DNA from 3 places in the Rahnella sp. WP5 genome. Region 1 is predicted to be linked to each of the others. Evidence: predicted binding sites of a transcription regulator. Region 1 holds the regulator's gene; each other region holds the start of a gene.
What was found. The regulator PhoB, encoded in region 1, activates phosphate uptake and scavenging genes when phosphate is short. The targets are predictions, from matches to a motif close to CTGTCATAAAACTGNCNNAT.

Region 1 (6,645 bases):
GTTTGTCGGGGGACGCGCATCAGCACGAAAAAGCGGAAATTCAGCAGGTTGGCAAAGGATAACGCACTGCGCTGGTGCGATTTTTGTGCCTGTGTTCACAATCAGGATCCACAACAGGGCATACCGCTAGCAATCTCACTAGCGGTATGCCTGCGCGAAAGTCGCCGTCAGACTTTAAATTCACTGCTCAGGCGGCTGATGCCCAGACCATTCACTTTGGTGACTTTGATTTGTACCGGAATGCGGTCTTTCATTGCTTCGACATGGCTGATCACGCCGATGGTTTTACCCGAGGCATTCAGGCTATCGAGCGCATCCAGCGCGGTATCCAGCGTGTCGGCATCGAGCGTACCGAAACCTTCGTCGAGGAACAGCGAGTCGATACGGGTTTTATCGCTGACCAGATCGGACAGCGCCAGGGCCAGTGCCAGGCTGACCAGGAAGCTTTCGCCGCCGGATAGTGTGCGGGTATCGCGCACGGCATCGGCCTGCCAGGTATCGACCACCTGCAGTTCCAGCGCATCGCTGGTTTTGCGCTGCAACAGATAGCGTCCGTGCAATTTTTCCAGCTGGCGGTTGGCCAGATACACCAGATGATCGAGCGTCAGACCCTGCGCGAATTTACGGAATTTCGCGCCGTCGCTGGAGCCAATCATCTGGTTGAGATAACCCCAGTCATCACAGGTCCGCTGCGCCTGCGCAATCTGTGCAATCAGCGTCTGCTGACCATGGTGGCGTTGCTTGTCGCTTTCCAGCTGATTTTTCACTTCGCCCAGACGTTGTTGCAGGACTTTCAGTTGTTGTGCCAGCTCCGCCTGTTGCACCGTCAGGGCGTTAAGATCACTGTCGGTTTCACTGAGATGTGCAGGACGGGCAAGCTGATGTTTTTCGAGCTGCTGACGGGCATCCGCCAGTAATGCCTGCGCCTGCGCCAGTTGTTGTTGCAGATGTTCTTTGCGTTGCTGAAGCTGCTGGCGCAACGCGTCGTCGAGCAGCGCCAGTTTCACTGCGGCTTCATCCGCAAATCCGCTGGCGCTCAATGCCTGCTGCCACGCCTGTTCCACCTGCGTCAGTTGTGCGGCGGTCTGTAACTGTTGCTGCTGCGTACTGGCCAACTGACCGGCCAACTGGTCGCGCTGTTCCTGCGCCTTATGCAGCGCGGTCTGGACATCACTCAGCGCTTGTTCTGTCGCCTGTTGTTGCTGATGTAAGTGCTCGCGAACCTGAGCAACCTGACGCTCTCCGAACAGTTCGAGGCGTCGGGCATTCAGCTCAGAAAGGGATTTTTCACCTTCCGCCAGTTGCTTTTGCAACCGCACGAGGTCTTGCTGAGATTTTGCCTGCATCTCTTCCAGCCGGGTAACGCGCTCTGTCAGCAAGGCACTTTGCTGCTGCACTTTCTGCTGTGCATTCAGTGCGTCGTTCAGGGCATCTTTGGCCTGTTGCAGAGCCCGCGCCAGCTGTTCGTGCTGGCTCAGCCGCGCCTGCGACTGCTGCTCTTCCTCATCGCGGGCGGTCAGCCATTGCGTGATGTCGGCGGTATCATGCAGCGTAAACGTCAGATTCAGCGGCGCACTGAGTTGTTGCCAGTTCAGGGTATGCGCATTCAGTTGTTGCTGATCCTGCTCGAGCTGAGTTTGCAGCCGTGTTTGTTGCTCTTTCAGGCCTTTAATTTTTGCCGCCAGTTCGATACCGCTGGCTTTTGCTGCATCGAATTCCAGTTGCATTTTCTCGACGCGCTGCGCGGTTTCAGAAGGTTTAACCTGCTGATAATGTTCAATCGCCGGATGTGATGTCGAGCCGCACAGCGGACAGGCTTTGCCGCTTTGCAAATTCGCGCGTTCGGCTTCAAGGCTGACGATCAGCATTTCCTGTTTATGCAGCGCCTTGACGTCGTTCAGATGTTCCAGTTGTTTCTGACATTGCAGACGGATCGCGCCCAGACGCAGTTCTTCTTCGGCCAGCAGCATCTGGTACTGCGCAAAATCTTTATGCTGTTGCTGCACGCGCTGGTTCAGTTGCGGGAAGATTTGCGCGAGTGAAAACAGCTGCTGCCGCACCGGCCGGAGCTGCATGAGTTCGGTTTGACGTTTCTGTAACACTACCTGCGGGTACTGTTTTTCCAGTTCAGCCTGACGTTGTTGTGCAACGTTAAGGGCTTCAGTCAGCGCGGCCTGACGGGTGTGATGCTGGCGGCTTTCCTCATCCAGTTTCTGACGTTCCGCCGTGATTTGCTGCAGCGTCGCGCTATGTTCACCAGCCTGTTTCTGCGACTCGCTGACCGCCTGTTGTGTTTCCACCAGCGATTTGCGCCATTGCGCGATTTCGCTATCCAGTGGCAGGATTTTTTCTTCGATCAGCGTCTGCATCTGACGCTGTTCTTCCGCCTGTTTCTGCCGCGCAGTGTGCGCCTGTTCCACCGCCAGACTCAGCGGCGTCATCTGTGCAATCTGCTGCTCCTGCTGCTGCGTCAGTTGTATCAGTAATTGCTGAAGGCGCTGCGCGTCATCCCGACAGCGCTGGCGATCATTGAGTAACGGACGCAGTTTTTCTGCCGGTTCGCTGCGCGCTAGTTGCTGTAACTGCGGTGCGGCTGTCAGGTTTTCCTGCTCTGCGGCGGTCAGTTGTTGCTGAGATTGCTGCTGTTTTTGCTGCACCTGCTGCCACTGTTGCAGCCAGTTCAGATCCTGCTGGCGCTGCTGCGCCTGCTGACTGAGCGTGATTTCCTGCGTGTTCAGTTCAGCACGTTGTGCTTCGAGCGTCTGGCGCTGTTCTTCGCTGAGCAGTTCGATTCCGGCCATACGCTGATGCAGACCGTCCAGCGCAATGCGCGCTTCTTTATGTTGCTCAAACACGCGTTGAGAAAGCAGACCGTAAATCTCGGTGCCGGTCAGTTCTTCCAGCAATTCGGCGCGGTCGTTGGCATCGGCATTCAGAAACGCGGCGAACTGCCCCTGTGAAAGCATCATGGATTTGGTGAAACGACCGAAATCCAGCCCGGTCAGTGTGGCGATGGCGTCGAGTTTGTCGCGCACTTTATCGGCCAGAATTTTGCCGTCGGCCAGCAATGCCAGCTCCACTTTCGGTGCCTGCAGATTGCCGTCAGGGGAATTTTTGGCGCGGCGCTGGCTCCAGAAAGCGCGGTAACCCACGCCTTTGACTTCAAACTCCACTTCGGCCAGCGATTCTGCGGTGTGGCGGGTCATCAGTTCATTCTGGCTTGGTGTAATGTTCAGCCGTGGCGTCTGATGATAAAGCGCCAGACAAATGGCATCGAGCAGGGTGGTTTTCCCCGCGCCGGTCGGGCCGGTGATGGCGAATAATCCGTTGCTGGCAAACGGCTCGGCGGTGAAATCAATTTTCCATTCGCCTTCCAGCGAGTTCAGGTTTTTTAAACGCAGGCTGAGAATTTTCATTGTGCGCCGTCCTCCGCGTTCTGACCGTTGGTAACCTGTTCAACCACCTGCGCAAACAACGTGCGCATCCTTGCCTGACGCGGCTCGTCAGGGTCCGGTTCCAGCGCCAGTCGTCGTTCAAACACGTCGCTGACGCTCAGTTCGCTGAGGGTTTCTTTTTCCTGCTGCTCAATACTGTTGATGCGCTGTTCTTTGCTGCGGCGTAACAGCACGACTTCTACCGGCAGATCTTCCGTCAGCGCCTGAATGCGTCGCTGGATGTCGCTGAGATAATCCTGGGTGGAGACTTCAATATCGAGCCACACCGGTTTGGCCGGATCACCGCCTTCGAACTGTGCCAGTTGGTGTTCAATTTCCGCCAGCGAGCCTTTGATTATCTGCATCGGCTGGAAAACCGGGATTTCCAGTGTGTCGATGGCGTTGAGCGTCGCACCATCAAAATCAAGTAAGTACACACTTTTAGCTTTGCTCAGTTCGTCAAAACTCAGGGCAATCGGCGAGCCGCTGTAACGGATATGTTCGTTTTTGGCGACGCATTGTGCACGGTGAATATGACCCAGTGCCACATAATCGACCGGCGGAAAGGCCTGCGCCGGAAACGCATCGAGCGTACCTATATAGATGTCGCGCACGGAATCTGAGGTACTGACGCCGACAGTCGTCAGATGGCCGGTCGCAATAATAGGCAGCGGCATGCCCAGTTCGTCACGTCTGGCCTGCGCAGCCTGCCAGAGCGCGTCATAATGCGCGGCGATGGCTTCCTGCAATGCCAGTTGCTTGTCGCTGCCGGACTGTCCCGCCTGGCTGGCGAGCAGATCACGCGGGCGTAAAAACGGGATAGCGCACAGTATCGCGCCGGGTTTCCCGTCACGCTGACTGAGCACTAAAATCTGTTCAGAAAGGTTTTCACCGACGGTGGCAATCACCCGCGTATTCAGGCAGGACAGGAGCTCGCGCGATTCATTGAGCGTGGCGACAGAATCGTGGTTACCAGCCAGCACCACCAGCTGGCAGCCGGTTTGCTGTAATTCCACCACGAAGCGGTTATACAATTCTCGGGCATAACTGGGTGGGGATCCCGTGTCGAAAATATCGCCCGCGACAATCACGGCGTCGACCTGATGTTGTTGCACCTGACCGGTCAGCCAGCGCAAAAATGCCTGATGTTCGGCTGCACGGCTTTTAGTGAAAAAGTACTGGCCGAGGTGCCAGTCTGAGGTGTGGATCAGGCGCATGAGACTCCCGTATGAACCCTGGATGACGACAATGGGGTAAAGTATAAACGTCGGCAGGGGAAGCTGTCCCCGATAAATCAGACCAATTTCAGCAAGATGGCCGGAAATTATCTGTCATAGTTGACTGTAATGAACCATTCTTTTCATTCATAAATCTGTCACAAAACTGACGCATAATGGCGCCCGCAATCAAATAAAAGATCGCTAACCTATTGGCAGGACCTACGATGGCTAGACGTATATTGGTGGTTGAAGACGAAGCTCCAATCCGTGAAATGGTGTGTTTTGTACTGGAACAAAATGGCTATCAGGCCGTAGAAGCTGAGGATTTTGATTCAGCGATTGGGCAGCTTGTTGAACCTTACCCTGAACTGATCCTGCTTGACTGGATGTTACCTGGCGGTTCCGGTATTCAGTTTATTAAGCATCTTAAACGTGAGGCTCTGACCCGCGAAATTCCGGTGATGATGCTGACCGCACGCGGTGAAGAAGAAGATCGGGTGCGCGGCCTTGAAGTGGGTGCCGATGATTACATCACCAAACCGTTTTCTCCGAAAGAACTGGTTGCCCGCATTAAAGCCGTGATGCGTCGCATCTCGCCAATGGCGGTGGAAGAAGTGATCGACATGCAGGGGTTAAGCCTGGATCCGTCGTCTCACCGGGTGATGGCCAACGAGCAGGCGCTCGATATGGGGCCGACCGAATTTAAGTTATTACACTTCTTTATGACCCATTCCGAACGTGTATACAGCCGCGAACAGTTGCTCAATAACGTCTGGGGCACTAACGTTTATGTGGAAGATCGCACGGTTGACGTGCATATTCGTCGTTTACGTAAGGCGCTGGAAACCAGTGGACATGACAGAATGATCCAGACTGTTCGTGGTACCGGATACCGTTTTTCAACGCGTTATTGAGCCCTCACAGCGGAGAATCTGTGTGCTAGAACGTTTGTCATGGAAACGACTGGCGGGTGAATTGTTTCTCTTTTGCCTGCCAGCGTTAATTCTCGGTATTTTCGTCGGCCATTTCGGCTGGCTCCTCCTGGTGTCGCTGATGGCGGCACTGGGCTGGAATTATTACAACCAGCTTAAACTCTCTCACTGGCTGTGGCTCGACCGCAGCATTACGCCACCGAATGGGCGCTGGAGCTGGGAGCCGCTGTTTTACGGGCTGAACCAGATGCAGATGCGCAACCGGCGTCGCCGTCGCGAATTAGGTCAGCTCATCAAACGTTTTCGCAGCGGTGCCGAATCGCTGCCGGATGCCGTGGTGCTGACCACTGAAGAAGGCAATATTTTCTGGTGTAACGGACTGGCGCAGGATTTGCTCGGTTTCCGCTGGCCGGAAGATAACGGGCAACATATCTTCAACCTGTTGCGTTATCCGGAATTCCGGCTGTGGATCCAGACCCGCGATTTCAGCCGGGCGCTGAATTTACAACTCAATAATGAGCATTATGTCGAGTTTCGCGTCATGCCTTATTCCGAAGGACAACTGCTGATGGTGGCACGCGACGTGACCCAGATGCGTCAGCTTGAAGGCGCACGGCGTAACTTCTTCGCTAACGTCAGTCATGAACTGAGAACCCCATTGACGGTATTGCAGGGGTATCTGGAAATGATGGAAGACGCCAAGCTGGAAGAGCCTTTCCGCACTAAAGCGCTGGATACCATGCAGGAACAGACGCGGCGGATGGACGGGCTGGTGAAACAGCTGCTGACGCTGTCGAAAATCGAAGCCTCAGCGAATATTGATTTGCACGAGAAAGTGGATATTCCGGTGATGCTCGGCATGCTCGAACGTGAAGTGCAAACGTTAAGCAACGGCAGGCATGAAGTGGTGTTTCGCGTAAACGACAAGCTGAAGGTCTTTGGTAATGAAGATCAACTGCGCAGCGCGGTGTCGAACCTGGTGTATAACGCGGTTAACCACACGCCAGCGGGGACACGGATTGAAGTCAGCTGGCAACAAACGCCGCATGGCGCACAGTT
Region 2 (6,645 bases), on a different contig from region 1:
GATAAGGAAAGACGATGACGACGCAACAAAGTACCGCCCTGACGCCAGAGATGGCGTCCCGTTTTGCCTCACTGGCGCTGAATCATTTAACCCGTGAATTCCCGAACAAACTCATGCATGCCATGAGCAGCGCGGCAGATGCGCAAACGCCACGCCAGTTACATCCGGTCTTTTACGGCAGCTATGACTGGCATTCCTGCGTGCACGGATACTGGTTATTGCTGCGCCTGCTGGATCGTTTTCCGCAATTACCGGAAGCTGAAAAAATCATTGCGGTGATCGGCCAGCATTTCACGTCAGAAAACGTCGCCGGTGAAATGGCCTATCTGCAACAACCGCAACATGCCGGATTTGAAAGACCGTATGGCTGGGCGTGGTTTCTGGCGCTGAGCCAGCAATTGCATGAGATGGCATTGCCGCAGGCTGCTGAATGGGCAAAAACGCTGGCGCCGATGAGCCGGTTCTTCGAAAAGAGTTTTAGTGAGTTTTTGCCCAAAGCCACCTATCCCCTGCGGGTCGGCAGCCATTTCAACACCGCGTTTGCGCTGGCATTAACGCTTGATTATGCGCGCTGCGTTAAGCATCACAAACTGGCAGAACTGATCGAAGAAACGGCGCTGCGCTGGCATCTGGAAGATGTGCATTGTCAGGCGTGGGAACCGGGCGGTGATGAATTCCTGTCACCCTCCCTGATGGAGGCTGAACTGATGCGGCGCGTTCTGCCGGGCGAAGCATTTGTGACCTGGTTTGGCCGTTTCCTGCCGGATCTGGCTCACAGCCAGCCTGCCACGCTTTTCACCCCCGCCACGGTCACTGACCGCAGTGACGGTAAAATTGGCCATCTGGACGGACTGAATCTCAGCCGCGCCTGGTGTCAGCGTTCGCTGGCCTCTGCGCTGCCAGCGGGCGATCCGCGTGCGGCCTTGCTGCGCCAGACGGCAGAAGCCCATCTGCACAGCGCGCTGAACCATCTCGACAGCACCTACATGGGCGAACACTGGCTGGCGACCTTTGCCCTGTTGGCACTCGAAGCCTGACAGTCCTCTTCCTCTGTTCAGCCGCAGGGTTACCGTGAAATCGTTAGCGAATAATCCCGCGCGCTGAATCGAGGAAAAATGCATTGAAGTGGCACAGTAACGGATATTCCGCGCTGAGCTGCTCAATCTCCCCCTTCACCCGTTCCACCGATTCCGGCTGGTGATAAAGCAAATCGTACAGATAGCGGATGACATTTTGCTGCGCTTTGCCGGCCCGGCAAAATTCCGTTGCCTGCTCGTTTATCCCTTTCGGCACCGCGCGATTTCCCCCCGCTATCACAAAAGGCGGCACGTCCTGCACCACACAGGTATTAGCAAGGAGATGGACGCCCATGCCAATAATACAAAACTGATGCACCGCGCTCAGGGCATCAATCCGGGCATCACTGCCCAATGAAACATGCCCCGCCAGAGCACTGTGTTCGCCGATAAACGTGGCATTTCCTATCTGACAGTCATGGCCGACATGCACGCCCCCTTCAAACACATTCAGGTGCCCGATCCGGGTCATACCACCGCCCTGCACGGTGCCGCGATGCAGTGTCACGTGGCGGCCAATGCGGTTTCCATTGCCGATTTCCAGCCCGGTGGGTTCTCCGGCGTATTTCAAATCCTGGCTGATCTCGCCAATGGATGAACCCATGCCAATCTGGTTATCCGTGCCAATTTTGGTATTGCCGTTGATAACGACATGAGAAGAAATGTGTGTTCCTTCGCCGATTTGCACACCGGCGGAAATAAAGCAGAAAGGCCCGATAACCACTCGCGGGCCGATAATGACACCTGGCTCTATGATACTGCTGGCCGCAATTGTGGCCGAAGATGAAATCAACACGAACATCCTTCTGACAGCCGGCAGGCAGTCAGTGGTGAATTAAACCGGACAGGCATAATCAGGGAAAGATCAAAATGAGCGGAGGGAAACGCACTCAGAGAGGTTTAAACAAGGGGGAGTGTTTCTTGAACATCCGCATCGCTACACCGCACAGCATAAGGCTTCAGGATCGAAAAGGCGGTCTCTTATATTTTTTTTATTTTCTGAACCTTTTCGGAAACGCTGCATAACGAAAATTTTATGACAGGTAGATTAAGGCTTTCTTAAGATTTGATGAATATTCTATTGGATATTCGTTTCTATCGTTATGTTTCCCTCACATCAACGCTGCTACCACCATCCTGTTGGGAGTTTTCATTGCGCTCTATATTCCCGAAGATTAGCTACTTTACGCTGACTTTACTGCTGACCCTGTATTTTACCTTTATCGTTAATCTGCCGATTTTGCTGCATTTTTATCGCATCTTACAGGCACTGCCCGCGTACAACCTGGCTTTTGCCCTGAGCATTCCGGTTGCGCTGTTTGCCGCACTGAACTTTGTGTTCACCCCTTTCAGCTTTCGCCCATTGCTTAAGCCATTCTTTATTATCGTGCTGCCGGTCAGTGCCCTCGCCAGTTTTGCGATGATGACCTTCCAGGTCGTATTTGATCGCGGCATGATCGAAAATATTCTCGAGACACAATCGGCTGAAGCGTCGTCTTACCTGAATCTGAAAGTGATACTGTGGTTTGTCTTCACCGGCGTTTTGCCCGCTATTTTGCTTTTCCTGACACCGGTCAGCTATGAAAAAACGCCGTTACGCCGTCTCGGTGTCCGTCTGGTGTCGATGGTGATTTCATTGCTGGTGGTTGCCTCCATTGCCGGGATTTTTTACAAAGATTACGCCTCTGTGGGCCGTAACAACCGCACCCTGAATCTGGAAATTGTGCCGACAAACTATCTCTACAGCGCGTTCCAGTACATCAATCACCGTTACTTCACGCCGAAAATGCCGTTCCAGACTATTGGCAACGATGCAAAACTGGTGCAGCAACCGGGGCAGAAACCAAATCTGGTGTTCCTGGTGATTGGGGAAACCGCGCGGGCGCAAAATCAGTCATCTGAGGGTTACGCCAAACCGACTAATCAGTACACACAGGCTATTCCTGACGTGGTGTTCTTTAATAAAATGACGTCATGCGGCACGGCAACGGCGATTTCTGTGCCGTGCATGTTCTCGAATATGAAGCGCACCCGCTACGACGCCAACCGCGCCCGTAACAGTGAAGGCTTGCTGGATATCCTGCATAAAGCCGGTGTTTCAGTGTTCTGGAAAGACAATGATGAAGGCTGTAAAGGCGTGTGCGACCGCGTGCCGAATATCACCATCGATACAAAAAAAGACGGTAAATACTGTGATGGCGATACCTGCTACGACATGGCGCTGATGCAGAATATCGATGACGACATCAAACCTGACGGCAAAAATACGCTGATTGGCTTGCATCTGATCGGCAGCCACGGCCCGACCTACTACAAACGCTATCCGCAGGAATTCCGTAAGTTTATGCCTGACTGCCCGCGCAGCGATATTGAAAACTGTTCTCAGGAACAACTGGTGAATACCTACGATAATACCCTGCTTTACACGGATTACACGGTGTCGCAGGTGATTGAGAAGGCGAAGCAGTATCAGGATAAGTACAACGTGGCTGTGATTTATCTTTCTGACCATGGCGAATCGCTGGGTGAAAATGGCCTGTATTTGCACGGCACGCCTTACAGCGTGGCACCGGCGCAACAGACACACGTGCCGATGCTGTTCTGGTTATCCAGCGGTTATGTGAAAGCGCAGGGAATTGATCTGCAATGCCTGAAATCGTATGCCGTGAACAAAGACGTTTCGCAGGATAACCTGTTCCACACCGTGCTGAGCGCGATGGACGTGCAAACCTCGGAACGTGATCCGCAACTGGATATTCTGGCGGGCTGTCGTACATCACAAAGGTAATCACGTCCCTGTTGAAGCGGTTTGCTCCCAGAAAGTTATGGCAGCAAACCGCACTCCGTCAGAATGCTTTTTGCCAGCGTGCTGACCGTTTTATCAAACCGCTCCGATTCATTATCCATCACCATATACAAAGCCGTTTGCCGCACCGTTCTGGCTGATAATTCCAGTCGGCGGAGCAAACCGCTCTCCAGCGCTTTTTCCACACTTTCCAGCGGCAGCCAGCCGTACCCCACGCCCACCGCAATGGCTTCCATCGCGGCCCCGACGGTGGTGAATGTCCAGCTGGCAACAGGGCCGGATGACACATTTTCTGCACGCGGCGCGTGCCGGTCGGCCACGCTAATCAGCGGAAAACGCGCCAGATCCTGCGCAGTCAGCGGAACGGTGAGGCTCATCAGCGGATGATCGCTTTTGGCCACCGGCACAAAATCCACGTCAAGCAGGAAGCGCCCCTGTATCGCATTTTCCGGTGCCAGTGTGGTGATGTATAAATCCGCTGATCGTTCATTTAATTGCTTAAGGCTTTCGCCGCGCAGAATTTCTGTCAGATGAACACGGGTATCGGGAAACTGCTGCTGAAAATTTTTGAGTGCGCGAAACAGACGGTATTTGGGAAAGACACTGTCGACAACCAGGCTCAGTTCGGTGCGCGTCCCGTCTTTCAACCCGGCGGCGCGGTGCTCAAGTTGCAAAAAGGCGGAAATCAGCGGCGTGGCCTGCATCAGCAACGCCCGCCCCTGTTCCGTCAGCGTCGCTTTACGGCCATGAATCTCCAGCAACGGCAGACCGAGACGTTGCTGTAATCCACTCAGGGCATAACTGACGGAAGACTGACTGCGGTTCAGTACCTCTGCGGCCTGCGCGTAACTTCCTTGTTCAATCACCGTTTGTAATACCACCCACTGCTCAAGTGTGGTGCGTGGAAGTGCCATATTTTTACTCCCTTTAGGTAAAACACATCGGAATTTTAGATTATTTCCATCTGAAATCAGCGTTTTTTTATCAATTTTTTAGCGCGTAATATTCTCCTCATCGAAACAAAACATTTCACCTGTTACTGCGTTAAGGAGAATTACCATGAGCAACTTTGATAAACATGACCTGAGCAATTTCATCGGCAAACACGTTGTTTACACTTACGACAACGGCTGGAATTATGAAATCTATGTGAAAAATGCCGAAACGCTGGATTACCGCATTCATAGCGGGCTGGTCGGCAACCGCTGGGTGAAAGACCAGAAAGCCTATATCGTGCGTGTGGCTTCTGATGTGTACAAAATTTCCTGGACAGAACCGACCGGTACAGATGTCAGCCTGATTGTGAATCTGGGCGACAACGTGTTCCACGGCACCATTTTCTTCCCACGCTGGATCATGAACAATCCGGAAAAAACCGTGTGCTTCCAGAACGAACATATTCCATTGATGAATGCTTACCGCGATGCCGGCCCCGCTTATCCGACTGAAGTCATCGACGAATTCGCCACCATTACCTTCGTGCGTGATTGTGGTGCGGATAATGACACCGTGATTGACTGCGCTGCCAGCGAGTTACCGGCTAACTTCCCGGACAATCTGCGTTAATCGTTAACCCGCAGACATAAAAAAACCGCAGTTCAGTCATGACTGCGGTTTTTTCATGAATACCGTTTCAGGAGTACAGGAACATCAGCGCGCCAGCGTTTTCAGCAGCGTCGCATTGAATCTTTCCGGTTCTTCCATCTGCGGTGCGTGGCCCAGACCTTTAAACTCAATCAGTTTCGCGTGCGGAATAAGCTTCGCAACCTGTTTACCCAGCACGTTGTAATGACCGATTTTTGCTTTTACCGCAGGCGGCGCAATATCGCTGCCGATGGCTGTGGTGTCAGCCGTGCCGATCATCAGCGTGGTCGGTACACGCAGGTTTTTGAATTCGTAGAACACTGGCTGCGTGAAAATCATGTCGTATATCAGTGCCGAGTTCCAGGCCACCAGTTTATGCCCCGGCCCGTTGTTCAGCCCTGCCAGCATATCGACCCAGCGGTCATATTCCGGTTTCCACTTATTCACGTAATAGGTTTTGAGTTCGTACTGTTTAATGCTTTCCGCCGAGGTTTTCAGCTCACGGTCGTACCACTGATCGACGGTACGATACGGCACGCCCTTAGCTTTCCAGTCTTCCAGACCAATCGGGTTCACCAGCACCAGTTTCGACACTTCCGGCGCATACATCAGGCTGTAGCGCGTCGCCAGCATACCGCCGGTCGAATGCCCGACAATCACCGCTTTGGTAATCTTCAGACTTTTAAGCAAATCATGCGTGTTGGTCGCCAGCTGCTGGAAACTGTACTGGTAATGCGAAGGTTTGGTCGACGAACAGAACCCGACCTGATCGGGCGCGATAACCCGGTAGCCTTTACTCACCAGCGCCGAAATAGTGTCACCCCAGGTCGCGGCACAGAAATTCTTGCCATGCATCAGCACCACGGTCTGACCATTTTTATGCCCGGTGGGCGGCACATCCAGATACCCCATTTGCAGCGGGGCACCCTGGGAATTAAAAGAGAATTGTTTCAGCGGGAACGGATAATCAAATCCCTGCAATTGCGGACCGTAAGAAGGCGCATCGGCAGCCATTGACGCGCCGGAGAAGGAGAACGATAAAACAGCAGCACAAAAGAGCAGTTTAAAACGGGGAAGCATGGGGTTGTCCTGGTGGTGTTCACGGAACCGACGGCGTAAAGCCTTATGCTACAAACTTTACGCCGTCAGGAAAACCACTTATCCAACATTCCGGATAAT
Region 3 (6,645 bases), on a different contig from region 1:
CGACACCCTGAACGAATTACTCAAAGCCAAGCCCGATGGCGGCATTGGTTTACTGACCGTCGTGCTGGATGACCCGACCGGTTATGGCCGTATCGTTCGTGAGAATGGCATTGTTACCGGCATTATTGAGCAGAAAGATGCCAGCGAAGAACAGCTGAAAATTCAGGAAATTAACACCGGTATCCTGGTCGCTAACGGCGCGTCATTCAAACGCTGGCTCGGTCAGCTGAATAACAACAACGCGCAGGGTGAATACTACATCACCGATATTATTGCGATGGCGCATGCGGAAGGACATCTGATCGCCACCGTTCATCCGGCGCGAAACAGCGAAGTGGATGGTGTGAATAACCGCCTGCAACTTTCCCGTCTTGAGCGCGTATATCAGAGTGAACAGGCAGAGCGTCTGTTGCTCGAAGGCGTGATGCTGATGGATCCAGCGCGGTTTGATCTGCGCGGTGAACTGTCTCACGGCATCGATGTACTGATCGACACCAATGTCATTATCGAAGGTCACGTGAAACTGGGTGACCGCGTCAAAATCGGTGCGGGCTGCGTGCTGAAAAATTGCGTGATTGGCGATGACTGTGAAGTCAGTCCTTACAGCGTGTTCGAAGATGCGGTGCTGGAAAGCGGTTGTACGGTCGGGCCTTTCGCCCGTCTGCGCCCCGGCGCTGAACTGGCTGAAGGCGCGCATGTCGGCAATTTCGTCGAAATCAAAAAAGCGCGTCTCGGCAAAGGCTCTAAAGCTGGCCATCTCTCCTACCTTGGTGATGCTGATATTGGAGATAACGTTAACATCGGCGCGGGTACCATCACCTGCAACTACGACGGCGTAAACAAGCATAAGACCATCATCGGTAACGATGTCTTTGTGGGGTCAGATTCTCAGCTGGTAGCGCCAGTCACTGTGGGTAATAACGTGACGATCGCCGCCGGTACAACGGTCACGCGCGACGTGCCGGACAATGGTTTACTGTTAAGCCGGGTGCCGCAGGTGCATAAACCTGACTGGCAGAAACCGGTGAAGAAAAAATAAGCTGTTCATAATAATCCCCAACTCTCTACAAGGCTCGGGGAACCGCAAGTACACCGGAAAACGGGGCTTGCGGATAAATCAGGTCAGGCATCAAAAAAGGTCCCGAAAAGACCTTCAATAGGAATAAAACTGATGTGTGGAATTGTAGGCGCAGTAGCGCAACGCGATATTGCTGAAATTCTGTTGGAAGGTTTACGCCGTCTCGAATACCGCGGTTATGACTCAGCCGGTCTGGCTGTCATTGATGCTGACGGGAAAATGGGGCGCTTGCGTCGTCTGGGTAAAGTCCAGATGCTGGCTGATGCACTCGATGAACATCCTTTGCATGGTGGCACCGGTATTGCTCACACGCGATGGGCAACCCATGGCGAACCTTCTGAAGCGAATGCTCACCCGCATGTGTCTGATTACATTGCTGTGGTGCATAACGGCATTATCGAAAACCACGAACCTCTGCGTGAATTGTTGATTGAACGCGGCTACCGTTTTGATTCTGAAACAGATACCGAAGTGATCGCGCATCTGGTGCATTGGGAACAACTCCAGGGCGGTACGCTGCTCGAAGTGGTCCAGCGCGTTATCCCGCAACTGCGTGGTGCCTACGGCACGGTGGTGATGGATCGCCGCGATCCGTCTGTTCTGGTCGCGGCCCGTTCCGGCAGCCCGCTGGTGATTGGTCGTGGTGTGGGTGAAAACTTCATTGCCTCCGATCAGCTGGCGCTGTTACCTGTGACCCGCCGCTTCCTGTTCCTGGAAGAAGGCGATGTTGCTGAAGTTAAGCGCCGTTCCGTCAGCGTATATGACAGAAATGGTCATGCCGTTGAGCGTGAAGAAATCGAATCCAAAGTGCAGTACGACGCCGGTGATAAAGGCGTTTACCGCCACTACATGCAAAAAGAAATCTACGAACAGCCGCTGGCCATTAAAAACACCCTGGAAGGCCGTTTCAGCCACGGCGAAGTGAATCTGAGCGAGCTGGGCGAAAAAGCGGACGAAATTCTGTCCCGTGTTCAGCACGTGCAGATTATCGCCTGCGGTACGTCATATAACTCCGGGATGGTGGCGCGTTACTGGTTTGAGTCACTGGCTGGCATGCCTTGTGATGTCGAGATCGCTTCGGAATTCCGCTATCGCAAATCTGCTGTTCGTCCGGGCAGCCTGATCATCACGCTGTCTCAGTCGGGTGAAACGGCTGATACGCTGGCAGCGCTGCGTCTGTCGAAAGAGCTGGGTTATCTTGGTTCGCTGGCAGTATGCAACGTGGCTGGTTCTTCTCTGGTGCGTGAATCCGATCTGGCGCTGATGACCAAAGCGGGCACCGAAATCGGTGTGGCCTCAACCAAAGCTTTCACCACGCAGCTGACCGTTCTGCTGATGCTGGTGGCGCGTATGGGCCGCCTGAAAGGGATGAGTCCGCAAGTTGAGCACGACATTGTTCACGCGCTTCAGGCGTTGCCTGCGCGCATCGAACAAATGCTGTCGCTGGATAAGACTATCGAAACGCTGGCTGAAGGTTTCTCTGATAAACATCACGCCCTGTTCCTTGGCCGTGGCGATCAATATCCGATCGCGATGGAAGGTGCGCTGAAGCTGAAAGAGATTTCGTATATCCACGCTGAAGCCTATGCGGCAGGCGAGCTGAAACATGGCCCGCTGGCGCTGATTGATGCGGATATGCCGGTGATCGTGGTTGCGCCCAATAACGAATTGCTGGAAAAACTGAAGTCGAATATCGAAGAAGTGCGTGCACGTGGCGGTTTACTGTATGTCTTCGCCGATCAGGACGCGGGTTTTGTCGACAGTGACGGTATGAAGATTATTCAGCTGCCTCACGTTGAAGAAATCGTCGCTCCGATTTTCTACACCGTACCGCTCCAGTTGCTGTCCTACTACGTTGCGCTGATTAAAGGCACCGATGTTGACCAGCCACGTAATCTGGCGAAGTCTGTGACTGTCGAATAAGACTGTCCGGTTTCAGCCATGTTATCTCTAAGCGCCTCCCGGGGCGCTTTTCTCTTTCCAGAATGTTGTTCTCCGGCTCTCTCTTTGTCAGCAGCCGGTCACGATTCTCTTCTCTCAGGCTTCGTAACCCGCCCCGGATAAGGTATAGTTCGCGTTTTTCTGAAGGTACCCCGCTGAATGCTGACCAACTCCTCCATTCGTCTCAACAAATACATTAGCGAGAGCGGCATCTGCTCGCGCCGCGATGCTGATCGTTACATCGAACAGGGAAATGTTTTTATCAACGGCAGGCGTGCTGCGGTGGGTGCTCAGGTGTTTGCCGGCGATGTGGTGAAAGTGAATGGTCAGATTATTGAGCCGCGTGATGAAGAAGATCTGGTGCTTATTGCGCTGAACAAGCCCGTAGGCATTATCACCACGATGGAAGAGGGGGAGCGGGACAACATCCGCGATTTCGTTAACCACAGCAAACGCGTCTTCCCGATTGGCCGTCTGGACAAAGATTCGCAGGGCCTGATTTTACTGACCAATCACGGCGATCTGGTCAATAAAATCCTGCGTGCCGGTAACGACCACGAAAAAGAATATATCGTGACCGTCAATAAACCGATCACGGACGAGTTTATTGCCGGTATGGGCGCGGGTGTGCCGATGCTCGGTACCGTGACCAAGAAATGCAAAGTGAAGAAAGAAGCACCGATGGTGTTTCGCATTACGCTGGTGCAGGGACTTAACCGACAGATCCGCCGCATGACTAAGCATTTTGGTTTCGACGTCACTAAGCTTGAACGTGTGCGGATTATGAACATCAATCTGAAAGGATTACCGCTGGGCGAATGGCGTGATCTGACCGATGATGAACTGATCGAATTGTTTAAGCTGATTGAAAACTCTTCGTCTGAAGACAAACCGGCGAAAAAAGTGCCATCAAAACCTGCTCAGGCTAAAAAACCGGCTGTCACTAAAACGAAAAACAGTGAAAAACCTGAAGCGAATTCCGCATCCCGCAAGCGTTTTGCCCAGCCTGGCCGTAAGAAGAAGGGGCGTTAATTCACCTGCTTTTCATTATCCGCCGGTGTAATAACCGGCTTTTTCTGCTTAAAACTCCCGCATTTTGCCCGTATGGCTCGAATTGTGACCAGTGTCATAAAACTGTCATATAACGTACATTTTACTGTCACTAAACTGTCCTATTTTCCTCCTGTGCCAAACACTTTAATTAACGTCGACATCAGTCGGGAAGTTTAAAACCACCAGGAGTGGAACATGAAATTGATGCGTAACACCGTCGCCGGTCTTGTAGCAGCGACTTTCTCCCTCACAGCAATGTCTGCTTTCGCTGCCGCTAACCTGACTGGCGCTGGCGGTACCTTCCCAGCCCCTGTCTATGCTAAGTGGGCTGATGCATACCAGAAAGCAACCGGTACTCAGGTTAACTATCAGGGCATCGGTTCTTCCGGCGGCGTGAAACAAATCATCGCTAAAACCGTTGATTTCGGGGCATCTGATGCACCGATGAAAGAAGAAGATCTGAATAAAAACGGTCTGTTCCAGTTTCCTACTGTAATCGGCGGCGTGGTACTGGCTGTTAACATCCCGGGCATCAAATCCGGTCAGTTGACTCTGGATGGCGCAACGCTGGGTGATATTTACCTCGGTAAAATCAAAAAGTGGAACGATACGGCGATCACCAAGCTGAACCCGGGCGTGAAACTGCCAGACACTAACATCGCGGTGGTTCGCCGTGCTGACGGTTCCGGTACTTCCTTCGTATTCACCAGCTACCTGGCGAAAGTGAACAGCGAGTGGAAAGACAAAATCGGTGCAGGTTCTACTGTTAACTGGCCAACGGGTCTCGGCGGCAAGGGCAACGACGGCGTCGCAGCCTTCGTTCAGCGTCTGCCTGGTTCAATCGGTTACGTAGAATATGCTTATGCCAAGCAAAACAACCTGGCTTACACCAAGCTGGTAGATGCAGACGGCAAAGCCATCAGCCCGACAGAAGAATCCTTCAGTGCAGCCGCTAAAGGCGCAGACTGGAGCAAAACCTTCGCTCAGGACCTGACCAATCAGAAAGGTGATAATGCGTGGCCAATCAGCTCCACCACCTTCATCCTGATTTACAAAGACCAGCAAGATGCAGCGAAGGGCACCGAAGTGCTGAAGTTCTTCGACTGGGCTTACAAAAACGGTAACAAACTGACGACTGATTTGGATTACGCCGCACTGCCAGCTTCTGTTGTAGAACAGATCCGCGCAGCCTGGAAAACCAACATCAAAGACAGCAGCGGTAAAGCACTTTACTAGGATCTGACCTCGGGTCTGATATAGAGTACAAGTCTTCTGCTTCATTCCCTCTCCGGCCGGGGAGGGAATTAAATCTGAATTAAAAGAGAGTGGTATGGCTGAATACAAGCCGGCTATCAAGGCACCCAGCAAAAACGGTGACATCATCTTCGGCGCGCTGGTTAAACTGGCAGCGCTGATTGTGCTATTTATGTTGGGCGGCATTATCGTCTCGCTGTTTATTGCTTCCCTGCCGAGCATTGAAAAGTTCGGATTGTCCTTCCTGTGGACGAAAACCTGGGATGCACCGAACCAGCAATTTGGCGCACTGGTGCCGATTTACGGCACGGTCGTGACCTCCATTATTGCCCTGCTGATTGCTGTTCCCGTCAGCTTTGGTATCGCATTATTCCTTACCGAGCTGGCGCCGAACTGGATGAAACGCCCGCTGGGGATTGCTATTGAACTGCTGGCGGCGATCCCCAGTATTGTTTATGGCATGTGGGGTTTGTTCGTTTTCGCCCCGCTGTTTGCGCAGTATTTTCAGACGCCGTTGGGCGATGTACTTTCCGGTATCCCGATTGTTGGTGCCCTGTTCGCCGGTCCGGGTTTTGGTATCGGTATTCTGGCAGCAGGCGTCATCCTCGCCATTATGATCATCCCGTACATAGCTTCCGTCATGCGTGACGTGTTCGAGCAAACGCCGGTGATGATGAAAGAATCTGCTTACGGCATTGGTTGCACTACGTGGGAAGTGATCTGGCGTATCGTGCTGCCGTTCACCAAAAATGGTGTGATCGGCGGCGTGATGTTAGGTCTGGGGCGCGCACTTGGCGAAACCATGGCGGTGACCTTTATTATCGGTAACACCTACCAGCTCGATAGCGCATCGCTGTACGCGCCGGGCAACAGTATTACCTCTGCACTGGCGAACGAATTCGCCGAAGCGGAAGCCGGGCTGCATACGTCTGCACTGATGGAACTGGGTCTGATCCTGTTTGTCATCACCTTTATTGTTTTGGCGCTGTCGAAAATGATGATCCTGCGTCTGGCTAAGAAAGAGGGCCGTTAAGATGACGACACTCGAAATGCAAAGTAATACTGCATTACTGGAATCGCGTCGCAAACGTCAGGCGTGGCGCCGTCAGAAGAACCGTCTGGCGCTGATGGTCTCTATGCTGACCATGGCGTTTGGTCTGTTCTGGCTGGTGTGGATCTTGTTCACCACGATCGTTAAAGGTGTTGACGGGATGTCGCTGGCGCTGTTCACAGAAAATACCCCGCCTCCGAATACGGCAGGCGGCGGTCTGGCTAACGCCATTGCAGGCAGCGGATTATTGATTTTGTGGGCAACGGTC

Region 2: EX31_RS10985 (phosphoethanolamine transferase) is a predicted target of PhoB. The motif match lies at 2,100-2,119, and genes of this name have one in related genera.
Region 3: pstS (phosphate ABC transporter substrate-binding protein PstS) is a predicted target of PhoB. The motif match lies at 4,143-4,162, and genes of this name have one in related genera.

The regions. Positions count from the first base shown of each region.
Region 1 covers NZ_KN050721.1:150,583-157,227, forward strand. The annotation lists gene sbcC (exonuclease subunit SbcC) at 168-3,416, opposite strand; gene sbcD (exonuclease subunit SbcD) at 3,413-4,651, opposite strand; gene phoB (phosphate response regulator transcription factor PhoB) at 4,879-5,568, shown strand; gene phoR (phosphate regulon sensor histidine kinase PhoR) at 5,591-6,645, shown strand, end outside.
Region 2 covers NZ_JQJR01000011.1:122,772-129,416, forward strand. The annotation lists gene EX31_RS10970 (DUF979 domain-containing protein) at 1-2, shown strand, start outside; gene EX31_RS10975 (DUF2891 domain-containing protein) at 15-1,037, shown strand; gene lpxA (acyl-ACP--UDP-N-acetylglucosamine O-acyltransferase) at 1,081-1,869, opposite strand; gene EX31_RS10985 (phosphoethanolamine transferase) at 2,230-3,864, shown strand; gene EX31_RS10990 (LysR family transcriptional regulator) at 3,900-4,796, opposite strand; gene EX31_RS10995 (phenolic acid decarboxylase) at 4,942-5,448, shown strand; gene EX31_RS11000 (alpha/beta fold hydrolase) at 5,533-6,546, opposite strand.
Region 3 covers NZ_JQJR01000007.1:372,874-379,518, reverse strand. The annotation lists gene glmU (bifunctional UDP-N-acetylglucosamine diphosphorylase/glucosamine-1-phosphate N-acetyltransferase GlmU) at 1-1,039, shown strand, start outside; gene glmS (glutamine--fructose-6-phosphate transaminase (isomerizing)) at 1,172-3,001, shown strand; gene rluF (23S rRNA pseudouridine(2604) synthase RluF) at 3,179-4,051, shown strand; gene pstS (phosphate ABC transporter substrate-binding protein PstS) at 4,268-5,308, shown strand; gene pstC (phosphate ABC transporter permease PstC) at 5,403-6,359, shown strand; gene pstA (phosphate ABC transporter permease PstA) at 6,361-6,645, shown strand, end outside.